DNA from 3 places in the Reinekea marina genome. Region 1 is predicted to be linked to each of the others. Evidence: predicted binding sites of a transcription regulator. Region 1 holds the regulator's gene; each other region holds the start of a gene.

Region 1 (4,416 bases):
CGCGAGTTTGCTTTATCTGTTACAAGAAGATGATATTCAACCCTCTGAGGAGCAATCCATTGTGTTGCCCGAGGGTTCACCCGATATCTATATGACGGGCGTAGACATCACACGATACGACGAGCAAGGTCAGGCAACGTTGCACGCCAAAGGTGAGTCACTGACGGTATTTAATGACCCAAAGCGCACAGTATTCGCACAGCCCATTATTCATTTAATTGACCAAGAGCAACGCACATGGCGTATCACGTCTAGCATCGCGTTCATTGATGAAAACGACAACATAGATTTCCAAGAGAATGTAGTGGCTACACAACTCATAAGCTCCCCGCCCTTGATACTTAGAACCGAACAACTCTTGGTAGATCCCGCTAAAAATGCATTAAAAAGCGATCTGGCCGTGCAAGTTACTCAAGGTCAGCAACGCATTAAAGCCATAGGAATGACGGCAGAATTAGATACAATGGGTACAAATATTCACTTTTTATCTGAGGTCTCATTCGTTTATGAACCATAAAATACGAAACATTTGGCGAGTTTGCAGCTTAAGTTGCTTAGCCGCGACCGCACTCGCACTACCAGCAGACCGTGAACTGCCGATCACCGGACAATCAGATAAAAAAACCTTTGAAACCGCGACAGGGCTAGTGACCTTAACGGGCAATGTCTTTATTCGCCAAGGCCATTTAGAAATCTACGCACAACAAACCAGCTTAGAGACGAACCAAGAAACAAAGCAGCTCCAGCAACTCATAGCAACGGGGAGCCCAGCGCGATTTATCGACTTACCCAACGAAGATGGAAATTCCGTTGAGGTCTCAGGCAATTCAATTGAGTTTTACCCAGCCAAAAACCTCATCATCACTATTGGAAACGCTCAGATTAGCCAAAACGGAAACACCGTTAATGGTGAGCGTATCGAATACAACACTGTAACCGGCCTAATGAACATTCAGTCGCAACGCGCGCTCACGGGCAACCCTGAAGATGAGCAAGCTGAACTCGTCATTATTCCTGGAGCAATTGACTGATGGCCATTCTAAGCGCTCAGCACTTAGCGAAAAGCTACAAAAAGCGCCCGGTGGTTATCGATGTCAGCATCGATGTCGAAGAATCCCAAATTGTTGGGTTACTCGGTCCAAATGGCGCGGGTAAAACCACCTGTTTTTACATGATGGTTGGCTTAGTTGCCGCCGATAAAGGAAAAGTAACCATCAATGGTGAGGAAGTTACGCACCTACCCATGCACGCACGTGCCGCGAAAGGACTGGGGTATTTGCCCCAAGAAGCATCGATTTTCCGTAAACTGAGCGTACAGGATAATATTTTAGCTATATTACAAATGCGCAAAGACCTAAATAAGGCTCAACAAAAAGAACGCTTAGAAGGGTTATTAGAGGAATTTAGCGTTACGCATATTCGAGACAGTCTGGGAATGGCGCTTTCAGGCGGAGAACGACGCCGAGTTGAGATAGCACGAGCACTAGCAATGGAGCCTAAGGTTATATTGCTCGATGAGCCCTTCGCCGGTGTTGATCCCATTTCTGTTGGGGACATCAAAGAAATTATTTACCATTTACAAAAACGAGGCATTGCTGTGCTCATCACCGATCACAATGTTCGTGAAACGCTCGACATCTGCGAAAAAGCCTACATTGTCGGCAATGGCCACATTATTGCCGAAGGCAGTGCCGAAGATGTATTAAGTAATCAGACCGTGCGCGATATTTACCTCGGAGAACAATTTCGCCTTTAAAACGAGTAAACTATTTTTACGTTATAACGGGCTAATCTAATTAAATCGGTTATGATGAGCTATAGGTATTCAGTTATTATTGTTAAATCACGTGTAAGTGAGTAGTAAAAAAGTATGAAGACATCTCTACAACTTAAAATGAGTCAGTCTCTGACGATGACGCCGCAGTTGCAGCAGGCGATTAAGTTATTACAACTATCCACTCTCGATTTACAGCAAGAAATTCAAGAAGCTTTAGACTCTAATCCAATGTTAGAAGTCAATGAAGACATGGCATCTGCCGATGCTGATCATTCGGCAAAAAATACAGCCAAAGAAGACATCGTTGAAACACCCGATACCGCCAACGAGCCGACTAAAGAAATTGAAATAGCCGAAAATATTCCCGATGATCTGGGCGTCGATAGCTCTTGGGATGACATCTATACTCACACGCCTACCAGCCACGGCACAGCAAGTGCAGACGACGATTACAACTTAGAAAATGTACATGGCACTACAGATTCATTGCTCAGCCATTTACAATGGCAACTCAATCTTACGCCGATGTCGGACAAAGACCGAATAATCGCCGAAGCGATCTTAGAAAGCACTGACGATGATGGCTATTTATCGAGCCAAGTTAACGATATTTTTGAAGGCTTGGTTGAAGACCTTTCTGTTGAAGATAATCCGCTTGAACTCGATGAAGTCGAAGCGGTACTGCACCGTTTACAACAGTTTGACCCTCCTGGCGTCTGTGCCACAGATTTATCCGATTGTTTATCCATTCAGTTAAAACAACTTCCCAGCGATACCGATCATAGAGATATTGCCATCAAGTTAGTGGAAGACCATATTGCCCTACTCGGCACAAAAGATTTCACGGGCATTATGCGCAAGCTTAAAATCAAAGAGGATGAATTACGTGCGGCTATATTGCTCATTCAGACTCTTAACCCTAAGCCAGGAAGCACGGTAGATACCGGAAACTCGGAATACGTTGTTCCTGATGTCATTGTAAGCAAAGACATCAAAAACAATCGATGGCGCGTTGAATTAAACCCCGATATTGCACCCAAACTTCGAGTAAATTCCTCATATGCCTCTATGGTTAAGCGTGCCGATAACTCTTCCGATAACAATTACCTAAAAGATCACTTGGCCGAGGCGCGCTGGTTTATTAAAAGTTTGCAAAGCCGGAATGAAACGCTGCTCAAAGTCGCCACTACGATTGTCGAGTTTCAACGCGGGTTTTTCGACTATGGTGATGAAGCCATGAAACCCTTAGTGTTGCACGATATAGCCCAAGCAGTAGACATGCACGAATCCACTATTTCGCGAGTTACCACTCAAAAGTACATGCATACGCCCCGTGGTATCTATGAATTGAAGTATTTCTTTAGCAGCCACGTCAGTACAGACTCAGGTGGTGAATGCTCAAGTACCGCAATTCGCGCATTGATAAAAAAGCTCATTGCGGCTGAAAACACACGGAAACCGCTCAGCGACTCTAAAATCGCAACCCTTTTAGGCGAGCAAGGAATCAAAGTAGCGCGACGAACCATTGCTAAATATAGAGAAGCACTCAACATTCCTCCGTCAAATGAACGTAAGAGTTTGACTTAACGCATAAATATTTCAAATTCGACTTGAAGTTTTGACCGACAAGAGCAATATTTAATAGTAAGAAGAATAAATTAGCTTGATGAACAACAACTTCGTTGTTCAACCCCGATCTACTCAAGGGAGTGGATCTTTTATAACTGCAAGAGGAGCAGCCCATGCAAGTCAATATCAGCGGTCACCATGTTGAAGTCACAGAAGCCCTCCACGAATTTGTAAATGCACGTTTAGAAAAGCTACAGCGACACTATGATCAAATAGGAAATGTTCAAGTGACGCTCACCGTCGAAAAGCTAAGACAAAAAGCGGAGGCTTCGATTAACATTAAAGGCGCGCAACTGCACGCTGAAGCCGTCGATGAAGATTTATACACTTCTATTGATCAAATGACAGACAAACTCGATCGCCAACTTTTAAAACATAAAGAAAAAGCGGTCGCACGCGCACACGGAAACTAAAGTCACTTATGACATCATTACAACAAGTACTGAGCGTTGAACGAACCTTTATTGGCCACTTCGGCGCAAGTAAAAAGAAAGTACTTCAAACGCTTGCTGAGCGACTATCTCCGTCGCTCAGCGGACTCTCAGAACACGCCCTATTTGATGCACTGGTTGCACGCGAACGATTAGGAAGCACTGGCATTGGTTTAGGTGTCGCTGTTCCCCATTGTCGCTTAGATGGTATTCATTCACCCATCGCTGCATTAGTTAAACTCGATAAAGCGGTCGATTTTGAAGCCATTGATCACAAACCCGTCGATATTATTTTTGTTTTAATCGTTCCACCTGAAGCCACCGATGAGCATTTACAGTTATTAGCAAATGTCGTCGAAAGAGTTAATAATTCTGCTACACTAGATAACATACGCGACTGCGACACGGTTGAAGCATTATTCAATACGTTTGTTAGCTAAATCTAAAATAATTTTTAATGAGGCAACCCATGACGGCACAACCGTTTCGGCTGGTGATTATCAGCGGACGCTCAGGGTCTGGTAAATCTACGGTTTTAAATACATTAGAAGATGCTGGCTTTACTTGCATCGATAATTT
Region 2 (4,416 bases), 460 kb from region 1:
GCCGGGCGATGATTTAGATGTCAACGCGCTGCATGCTTTGCTGCAAGCCGACCAATATGAAGCTGAGTTGTTGACTATAGGTGAGCCGGCTATAACCAACGGTTATCCGGAGCAGAGTTTTGTCATTTATGATGAAGCAAATGACGAGCGTACAAATGTTACTATCCCAGAAGGAACGCAAGCATCCGAGATTGCCAGTCAATTAAGTTCCTATGCAGGAGTGACCGCAACCGCTGAAACTAACCTTACCCTACGCGCCGAAGATTACGTTAACGGTGGCGATATGAATTTATACATAAATGGGCAAGTGATTACTGCAAACGATTTCCAAGGCATCGTGGATGAGATTAATTCATACTCTGGAACTTCGCTCAATAGTATCAGTGCCGATCTAAATGCAGATACTGGAAATATTGAAATCACCTCAAGTATCGGTATTGATATCTCAGTTTCTATTGAAACAACCAACGATTTAGATGGTTTGACAATTCAAGGCTACACCAGCACGGCACCGGTGACTCTAGGCCGAGGCGTGGACGCAGAAACTAACGCACGCGTGGGCGGCTATGTTGATATCGTATTGAACGAAGGCATTACCATGATCGAGCCAGACCCACGTGTGGCAGGCTTGTTCAATGGTTTAAACGATGCCAGCTTTGAACCGTTTGTGATTAATGAGTTTGATCCTGATGATCCTGAATCCTACAACGAAACTGCATCGTTAACGGTTTACGATTCGTTAGGTAACCAGCATCAATTACAAATGTACTACGTGAAAGACCCTGATGACCCGGTGCGCCCACAAGCGTTAAACAGTTGGACGGTTTATGCGTTAATTGATGGTGAGCCAATTGGTGATCCGGATGCGTCATTGCCGTTCCCTCAAAACATTGAGCCAACGCATGCATCATTTAAACTGCACTTTAATGCCGATGGCACCATCGATGAAGAAAACACGGGTGAGTTCTTAATCTCGAATTGGGACCCTGTGGATTCTGAAGGAAATGGAAACGGTGCTTACACATCACTTAATGTGGCAGAAGGGGGTGTTTCACCCGTACCCGATCCGAACACGAACTCGAACTTTTCGATTTCATTTGGTGGAACGACACAATACGGTGGTCCTTTTGCTCGTTACGATTTTCAGCAAGATGGCTATTCAAGTGGCCGACTCAAAGACTTAGAGATCAATGACGACGGAACCATATTCGCACGTTACACCAATGGTGAAGCACAAGTACTTGGGCAAGTCGCATTGGCCTCTTTTGCCAACATGGAAGGGTTAACACCTGTTGGCCAAACGGAGTGGCAAGAAAGCTTTGAATCGGGCGATGCCACCATTGGTGAAGCCGGAACAGGCTTGCTTGGCACACTTCGATCGGCCGCACTCGAAGACTCGACTGTCGACTTATCGGAACAACTGGTTCATTTGATCATCGCACAACGGAACTACCAGGCCAGTGCGAAGACGATTGAGACAGCGAATGCCGTAACGCAAACGATTATTAATTTGAGGTAGTAAAAAGATAGCTGCAAGTTTTTAACTGCAAGCTGCTAGTAAGGGCAAGGTTAAAAGATAGTTATTGGCTGCGGGCTGCGGGTTTTAGGAAAAACCCATAAACCAAAGCGTTACCGTTGGTGGTTTAGCCATACTTGTAGGAGCCTTCGGAACGCAGTGGAGAGGCGATGGAGTAGCACAAAGCAATCGCGTCTTCGCAAGCTTCGAACACTCCTACCAGGTGTGTGGCCGGTTTATGATGTTGAACAAACTCGCAGCACGCAGCTCGCAGCCCAAAACGACCTTAGCCTCTTCACATGCACCTGAAATCGGGTGGTGATGCGGTTGCTCTATGGCAACCGTTCACCGCTTTTTACTGCTAATCCTTACCGCCAAAACCGTCTGCTTTCTTATATTTGAAATTCAATAAAAACAGTCACTTATCCAGTGATTTTCATAAAACTCCATATAAATCAGTAGCTTGCAGCTTATAGCTTGCAGCTAGTCGCTCTAAAAACCTCCTTCAGAGGTTGTTGGCACACCTTTCGCATTACCAAACCTAAAGCAACACTATTAGGATTAAGAAAATGGATCGTGCGATATATATTGCGATGACCGGTGCGAAGAACAACATGCTTTCGCAAACCTCTCATTCGAACAACATGGCGAATGCTCGTACCTATGGTTTTAAAGCCGACTGGGCGCAAGCGCGTGCTATTCCTGTTTGGGGTGAGCACCATCCTTCACGCGCCTTTGCTTTAACCGAACGTCCTGCTTCCGATTTTAACGATGGTGCATTGATAGAAACCGGCAACGAGCTAGATACCGCTATCACTGGCGATGGTTTCTTTGCCACTCTCGATGCCAACGGGCAAGAAGCTTATTCGCGTCGAGGTGATTTTTCCGTCACACCATTGGGTGAACTGATCAATGGCAGTGGTCAGCCTATTTTAGGCGAGGGCGGTCCTATTGTTTTACCTCCTTATCAAAAAGTAGAAATAGGGACCGATGGTGTTATTTCTATTCGCCCGCCAGGTGCAGGGCCTCAAGGCATGATTGCGGTTGATACCTTAAAAATAGTAAACCCTGATTTTCAAAATTTTGAAAAAGGCACAGACGGTTTATTCCGCCCTGTGCAAGGGCCAGCCGTCTTACCAGCCGATCCATTGATGACCGTGATCACGGGGTTTGTTGAAGGCAGTAACGTGAACTCCGTTGCTGAGCTGACCAATTTATTATCGCTCAATCGTCAATACGAAACACAAGTGAAGATGATGAAAACCGCCGACGACATGTCACGTTCATCTGAACGTGTGTTGCAAATGAGTTAATCACCAACCAATTAAGAGGATAACATTATGCATAAGGCACTTTGGGTTGGTAAAACCGGCTTAGAAGCACAAGATATTTCACTCGCTACTATTTCAAATAATATGGCGAACGCTTCCACAACAGGCTTTAAAAAAGAGCGTGCGGTATTTGAAGATTTAATCTACCAGGTGCAGCGTCAGCCGGGTGCGCAAAGCTCGCAAAATACTCAGCTTCCTTCAGGCCTACAATTAGGTACGGGTGTGCGAACGGTTGGTACGCAAAAAGTATTTATGCAAGGTGATTTAAATATGACCGAGCAACCACTCGATATGGCAATAAATGGGCGGGGATTTTTTCAAATATTAATGCCAGATGGCACCATCAGCTACACCCGAGATGGTACTTTCCATTTAGATTCTGAAGGCAATGTGGTGACGGCAAACGGCTACCCACTAGAGCCAAACATTCAAGTACCCGAGCAAACCAAAACCATCACAGTAGGTACCGATGGCATCGTATCTGCAGTTTCAGAAGGCGATAACTTACCCGTAGAAATTGGCAACGTAGAAGTGGTCGATTTTGTAAACTCGGCTGGTTTGCAAGCTATTGGGAATAACCTTTATTTAGAAACGGCTGCCAGCGGTGCGCCAGCGGTTGGTGTACCAAGTTTGGATGGCTTTGGCTCTATTGTTCAAGGCGCATTGGAAAATTCGAACGTGACCATTGTAGAAGAAATGGTTGATATGATCGCAACGCAGCGCGCCTATGAAATGAACTCGAAAGTAGTGAGTACCGCCGACCAAATGCTCGGTTTCATTACGTCGAATTTGTAATAAATTAAAGTTAGAAGAGGCAATCGTGATGACTCATCTTAAAATTGTAATGGTAGTGATCGCCGCTTTGTTGGTATCGGCTTGTGGCGGGATGCAAATTTCTTCACTGCCGCAAGCGCCAAAGCCGGGTGATCCAGAATTCGCGCCGGTACCGTCTGAATCTTTACGACCACCTCCGAATTCTGGCGGCTCTTTATTCGTCGATAATTATGGTATAAGCCTATACGGCGATAAAAAAGCTCGCCGAGTCGGTGACATTATTACGGTTGTTTTATCTGAAAGTACGCAAGGTAAAAAGTCATCGCAATCTAAAACCAGTAAGTCATCAAACGCTACTTTGACAGCGCCTGTATTAGGCGGAGGCGATCCAATAGAGGCGCTCAGTGGCACCATTGGAGGCGATCGTAGTTTTTCAGGTAAAGGCGATGCCGATCAATCGAACTCTTTAAGCGGTAACATCACTGTGACCGTATCAGAAGTGTTACCCAACGGCGTCTTGCGAGTTAGGGGCGAGAAGTGGATCACCCTAAATACCGGTGCTGAGTTTATTCGTATTCAAGGCATGTTGCGCCCTGACGACATTAACTTAGACAACACCGTAGAAAGCCAAAAGTTAGCCGACGCTCGCATTACCTACAGTGGCGCAGGCGCTGTGGCCAGTGCAGCCAAACAAGGTTGGCTAACGGCCTTTGTTAATTCATCTTGGTTTCCATTTTAGGCCAGGGGCTGTAAGTATTAATTCGTAGGAGCCTTCGGAACAAAGTGGAGAGGCGA
Region 3 (4,416 bases), 840 kb from region 1:
AACCGTTCATTTAGGTTGAAAATGTTAAGTAGAATCAAAGCCCGATCAGTTAACTGATCGGGCTTTTTTTATGGGGATTTTTTTCTAACTGGTCGTTCAACAATTCTAAAAAATTAAAATTCTATTTTGTTTCTGCTCTACAACTGGTTAGTATCTCGACAATCACTCATGTAAAACTGCCTAGTACATTACTGTAAGGACCCTCAAAGTGACCGAGTTAACGGTTATGTTAGTGGATAATGAACCCGCAAGAGCCGCTATCGTTGAGCAGGCCATGCTTGATAATGGTTATCGGGTTATTCGACGTTTAGAAAGCACCCATCACCTCACTCAAGCGGTTAATGAATCGCAACCCGACATTGTCATTATTGATATCGAATCACCCGATAGAGACATGCTCGAAAATATGTCTCGGTTGACCAAGGATAACCCTCGTCCAATTGTTATGTTTGCCGAGGAAGATAACAGTGAACAAATTGAAGCGGCGGTTAGAGCCGGTGTCAGTGCCTATGTGGTCGATGGTATGAGTGCAGGTCGGGTGAAACCAATTTTACAAGTTGCGGTAGCAAGGTTTCGTGAGTTTCAAGCACTGAAGTCAGAACTAAATACTGTAAAAATTCAATTAGAAGATCGTAAAATAATAGACAAAGCCAAGGGGCTCATTATGAAAAATCAAGGATGCGATGAGCCAGCGGCCTACCAAGCTTTGAGAAATCTGGCGATGAGTCGCAGTCAAAAGTTAGTAGATGTTGCTCAGGATATTATTTCTGTGATGAGCGTAATGGGAGGTAAATCTTAATGTCTGCCCAAAAAGTAAATAAGAACAATTCAGACACAGTCAGGTTAGGATTTATCCCCTTAATAGACTGTGCTCCGTTCGTGATAGCACAAGAAAAAGGATTCTTCGAGCAAGAAGGCGTTCGAGTTGTGTTAAGTAAAGAAGCATCTTGGGCAAGTATTAGAGATAAAGTGGCGTTTAATGTACTCGACGGGGCGCACATGTTAGCGGCACTACCTTTAGCGTCGAGCATAGGACTTGGTATATTAAAGGCCCCGATGCAATCGGCTTTTACTTTAAGTCAAAATGGAAACGCCATAACGGTCAGCAATGCGCTTTTTGAATCTATGAAAGAGTTTGCGTACCAAGAAGGCGATATAAAATCTGGAGTTGCCTTAAAAAGATTGATTGAGACTAGAAATAAGAAAAGTCTCCGTTTTGCAATGGTCTATCCGTACTCTTCGCATCACTATTTATTAAGAGATTGGTTAGCCCAAGCGAATATCAATCCCGATACTGATGTGAAAATTGTCGTAGTGCCACCGGTTAACATGTTGACCTATTTGAAGGAAGACATAATAGATGGCTATTGTGTCGGTGAGCCTTGGAACAGCCTAGCCATGGAGCAGGGTATTGGCCAAATGGTGACAACAGGCTATGACCTTTGGGGAAATATACCGGAAAAAGTATTAGGCGTGAACGAACATTGGGCTAATCAATACCCTGATAAACATTTTAAAATTATTCGTGCGCTACACAGTGCATGTCAATGGATTGATACCGATAATCATAAGGAAGAGTTGTTGAATATTTTGAGTCAACCACATTATCTTAATTGTACTGTAGCGCAATTAAAGTATGGTTTTGTATCCAAAAAGCCTCAGGGTGAAGTTGCTTGGCCGTTAGAAGCGAATCAAATCTTTTCTGGTACAACCGTAAATGAGCCTGCTGTAAATCTTGCCTATTGGTTATTAACTCAAATGTTGCGATGGCAACAAATATTACCTTCACCAGAGCTTAATACCATTGTGAGCAAAGTGTATTTGCCTAAAGCGTACAACCACGCTTTAAAAACAGACATTGATTTTAAGAACCTTTCGGCATTTGAGTTAATCAGCGATCATTGGCAGGACGAAGCAGTTCAAGGGCGCGTTCGAATAAGTAAGCAAGGACACCTGAGTGGGTTTTATTTAAATAAAGCATGATACTTTTTGGTGCATAAATAATTTTACGCACCGATTTGGAGAATAAAGTCCAGCCGTTTATTAATCATTCATTCAGTGAAGTAGCCAGTTTTACTGGTGTAACGGTAGTTTTAAGACGTTGGCACGCTAAATGCTATTTCTAGTTTGAAAGCTTAAAAGTGTTTAAGCAAACAATTAGAGATTGATATCGACGCAGATATCAATTAAGGCAAAGGCGCCTGAAGACGAGCACTAAAATGTGTTTGTCTCCAGGCGCTTTTTTTGTAAGCGAATTTTCTTCAAGGCGGAGAGTGTCAATGAAAGTAGCCCGTAAAAAAAGTGCGTCATTACTCAAAAATTTAAGGCTTCAGTTTTCTAAAATAGCCATTGTCAGTGCAGGTGTGTTTTTAAGTGCGACATCCAATGGTGAAGTAGGTTACCCCGAAAAAGAAGATCTCACCTTTGGTTTTATTAAGTTAACTGACATGGCGCCACTTGCCATCGCTTACGAAAAAGGTTATTTCGAAGATGAAGGTCTTTACGTCACATTAGAAGCTCAGGCCAATTGGAAGGTACTTTTAGATCGAGTCATCGATGGTCAGTTAGATGGTGCACATATGTTAGCTGGTCAGCCACTTGCAGCTACCATAGGTTACGGCACACAAGCCGACATTATCACGGCATTCAGCATGGACTTAAATGGCAATGCCATCACTGTGTCGAATTCGGTTTGGGAGCAAATGAAACCATATATCCCAACCATGGCAGATGGCAAACCACAGCACCCCATAAGCGCAAAGTCACTCGCGCCCGTTATAGAAAGTTTCAATAGCGAAGGTAAATCATTCAATATGGGAATGGTGTTTCCAGTGTCGACTCATAATTACGAATTACGTTACTGGTTAGCGGCTGGCGGTATTCATCCTGGCTTTTATGCTCCCGCCGAAGGAGATACTAGCGGTCAGCGATCAGCTGATGTACTGCTATCGGTTACACCGCCTCCTCAAATGCCATCAACGTTAGAAGCCGGTACCATTGACGGTTATTGCGTTGGTGAACCTTGGAATCAACAAGCCGTTTTTAAAGGCATAGGTGTTCCCGTAATAACGGATTACGATATTTGGAAGAATAATCCTGAGAAAGTCTTTGGCGTAAATTCAGAATGGGCTGATAAGTATCCTAATACCCATATTCGCGTCGTGAAAGCACTCATTCGTGCTGCGAAATGGTTAGATGAAAACGACAACGCCAATCGAAACGAAAGTGTCGAAATATTATCTAGAAGCGAATACGTCGGCGCCGATTTTGAAGTGATTGCAAACAGTATGATCGGCACCTTTGAGTATGAAAAGGGCGATAAGCGTGCTGCCCCCGATTTCAATGTGTTCTTCCGTCACAACGCAACTTACCCCTATTACAGCGATGCTATTTGGTACCTCACCCAAATGAGACGTTGGGGTCAAATTTCTGAGCAAAAAACGGATGACTGGTACATGGAAACAGCTAAAAAAGTGTACCGCCCCGATATATACGCCGTCGCGGCACAAGCGCTCATTGAAGAGTATGGATTTAAAGCTACTGACTTCCCAGACTTCTCTACTGAATCTGGCTTTAAACCCCCAATGAACGAGTTTATCGATCAGGTTACTTATGATGGCCGTTTCCCAAATAGCTATTTAGAGAGTTTCGATATTGGATTAAAAGGTTCAGAAAAACCTTAAACACTAGGTGGATGGGTAACATTGCTTAGCAGGTTACCCTGAACTCCGATTTAAACGTTGCAAATTTACCCGTAAAAAAAAGGTTACCCAATGATTAGTTCAACGCTTTTGAAACTTAATCAGATAAAAAAAGAAGACATGACTAGCCTATGGTCATTCTTTGACATCAAAACCATTCTTTCCCTCGTATTTCCTATGATCGGAATTACGTTGTTTTTATTGATTTGGCAGGCAGGCTCATCAAAAATAGAAACATCCTTAGGTGTTTTTCCTGGTCCGGTGGTTGTTTACGAACAATGGCACAGTCTTGTGGATGACCACCAACGGGAAAGAGAGAAAGAAATCGCTTTTCATGAGCGACAAACAGAGCGAAATGCGCAGCGTTTAGCCGATGATCCAACCTATGTTGCCAAAGTACGTGAATATACTGGAAAGCCCACTTACTTTGATCAAATATTTACCAGCCTAATCACCGTGTTAGCTGGCTTTTTATTGGCATCATTGATCGCCATTCCGGTCGGTATTCTCATTGGGTTAAACGGAGCTATTTACAGTGCATTAAATCCAGTTATTCAAATATTTAAACCCGTGTCGCCATTGGCTTGGTTACCACTGGTCACTATGGTGGTTAGCGCAACCTATGTTACTGATGATCCTATGTTTTCAAAATCTTTCCTCACGTCAATGTTTACCGTAACGCTATGTTGCATGTGGCCAACGCTCATAAACACCG

Evidence for each region. The regulator sigma-54, encoded in region 1, starts transcription at its own class of promoters, with help from an activator protein. The targets are predictions, from matches to a motif close to TGGCACNNNNNTTGCTNT.
Region 2: QWZ13_RS09880 (flagellar basal body rod protein FlgF) is a predicted target of sigma-54. The motif match lies at 2,033-2,050, and genes of this name have one in related genera.
Region 3: QWZ13_RS12075 (CmpA/NrtA family ABC transporter substrate-binding protein) is a predicted target of sigma-54. The motif match lies at 2,103-2,120, and genes of this name have one in related genera.

The regions. Positions count from the first base shown of each region.
Region 1 is NZ_JAUFQI010000001.1:1,400,664-1,405,079, reverse strand. Features, by position in the region: gene lptC (LPS export ABC transporter periplasmic protein LptC) at 1-517, shown strand, start outside; gene lptA (lipopolysaccharide transport periplasmic protein LptA) at 507-1,031, shown strand; gene lptB (LPS export ABC transporter ATP-binding protein) at 1,031-1,756, shown strand; gene QWZ13_RS07350 (RNA polymerase factor sigma-54) at 1,871-3,364, shown strand; gene QWZ13_RS07345 (hypothetical protein) at 3,324-3,530, opposite strand; gene hpf (ribosome hibernation-promoting factor, HPF/YfiA family) at 3,520-3,819, shown strand; gene QWZ13_RS07335 (PTS sugar transporter subunit IIA) at 3,828-4,277, shown strand; gene rapZ (RNase adapter RapZ) at 4,295-4,416, shown strand, end outside.
Region 2 is NZ_JAUFQI010000001.1:1,858,228-1,862,643, forward strand. Features, by position in the region: gene QWZ13_RS09870 (flagellar hook-basal body complex protein) at 1-1,519, shown strand, start outside; gene QWZ13_RS09875 (hypothetical protein) at 1,676-1,825, shown strand; gene QWZ13_RS09880 (flagellar basal body rod protein FlgF) at 2,086-2,829, shown strand; gene flgG (flagellar basal-body rod protein FlgG) at 2,857-3,642, shown strand; gene flgH (flagellar basal body L-ring protein FlgH) at 3,671-4,360, shown strand; gene QWZ13_RS09895 (hypothetical protein) at 4,335-4,416, opposite strand, start outside.
Region 3 is NZ_JAUFQI010000001.1:2,238,869-2,243,284, reverse strand. Features, by position in the region: gene QWZ13_RS12090 (NAD-glutamate dehydrogenase) at 1-1, shown strand, start outside; gene QWZ13_RS12085 (ANTAR domain-containing response regulator) at 209-799, shown strand; gene QWZ13_RS12080 (CmpA/NrtA family ABC transporter substrate-binding protein) at 799-1,983, shown strand; gene QWZ13_RS12075 (CmpA/NrtA family ABC transporter substrate-binding protein) at 2,280-3,683, shown strand; gene QWZ13_RS12070 (ABC transporter permease) at 3,822-4,416, shown strand, end outside.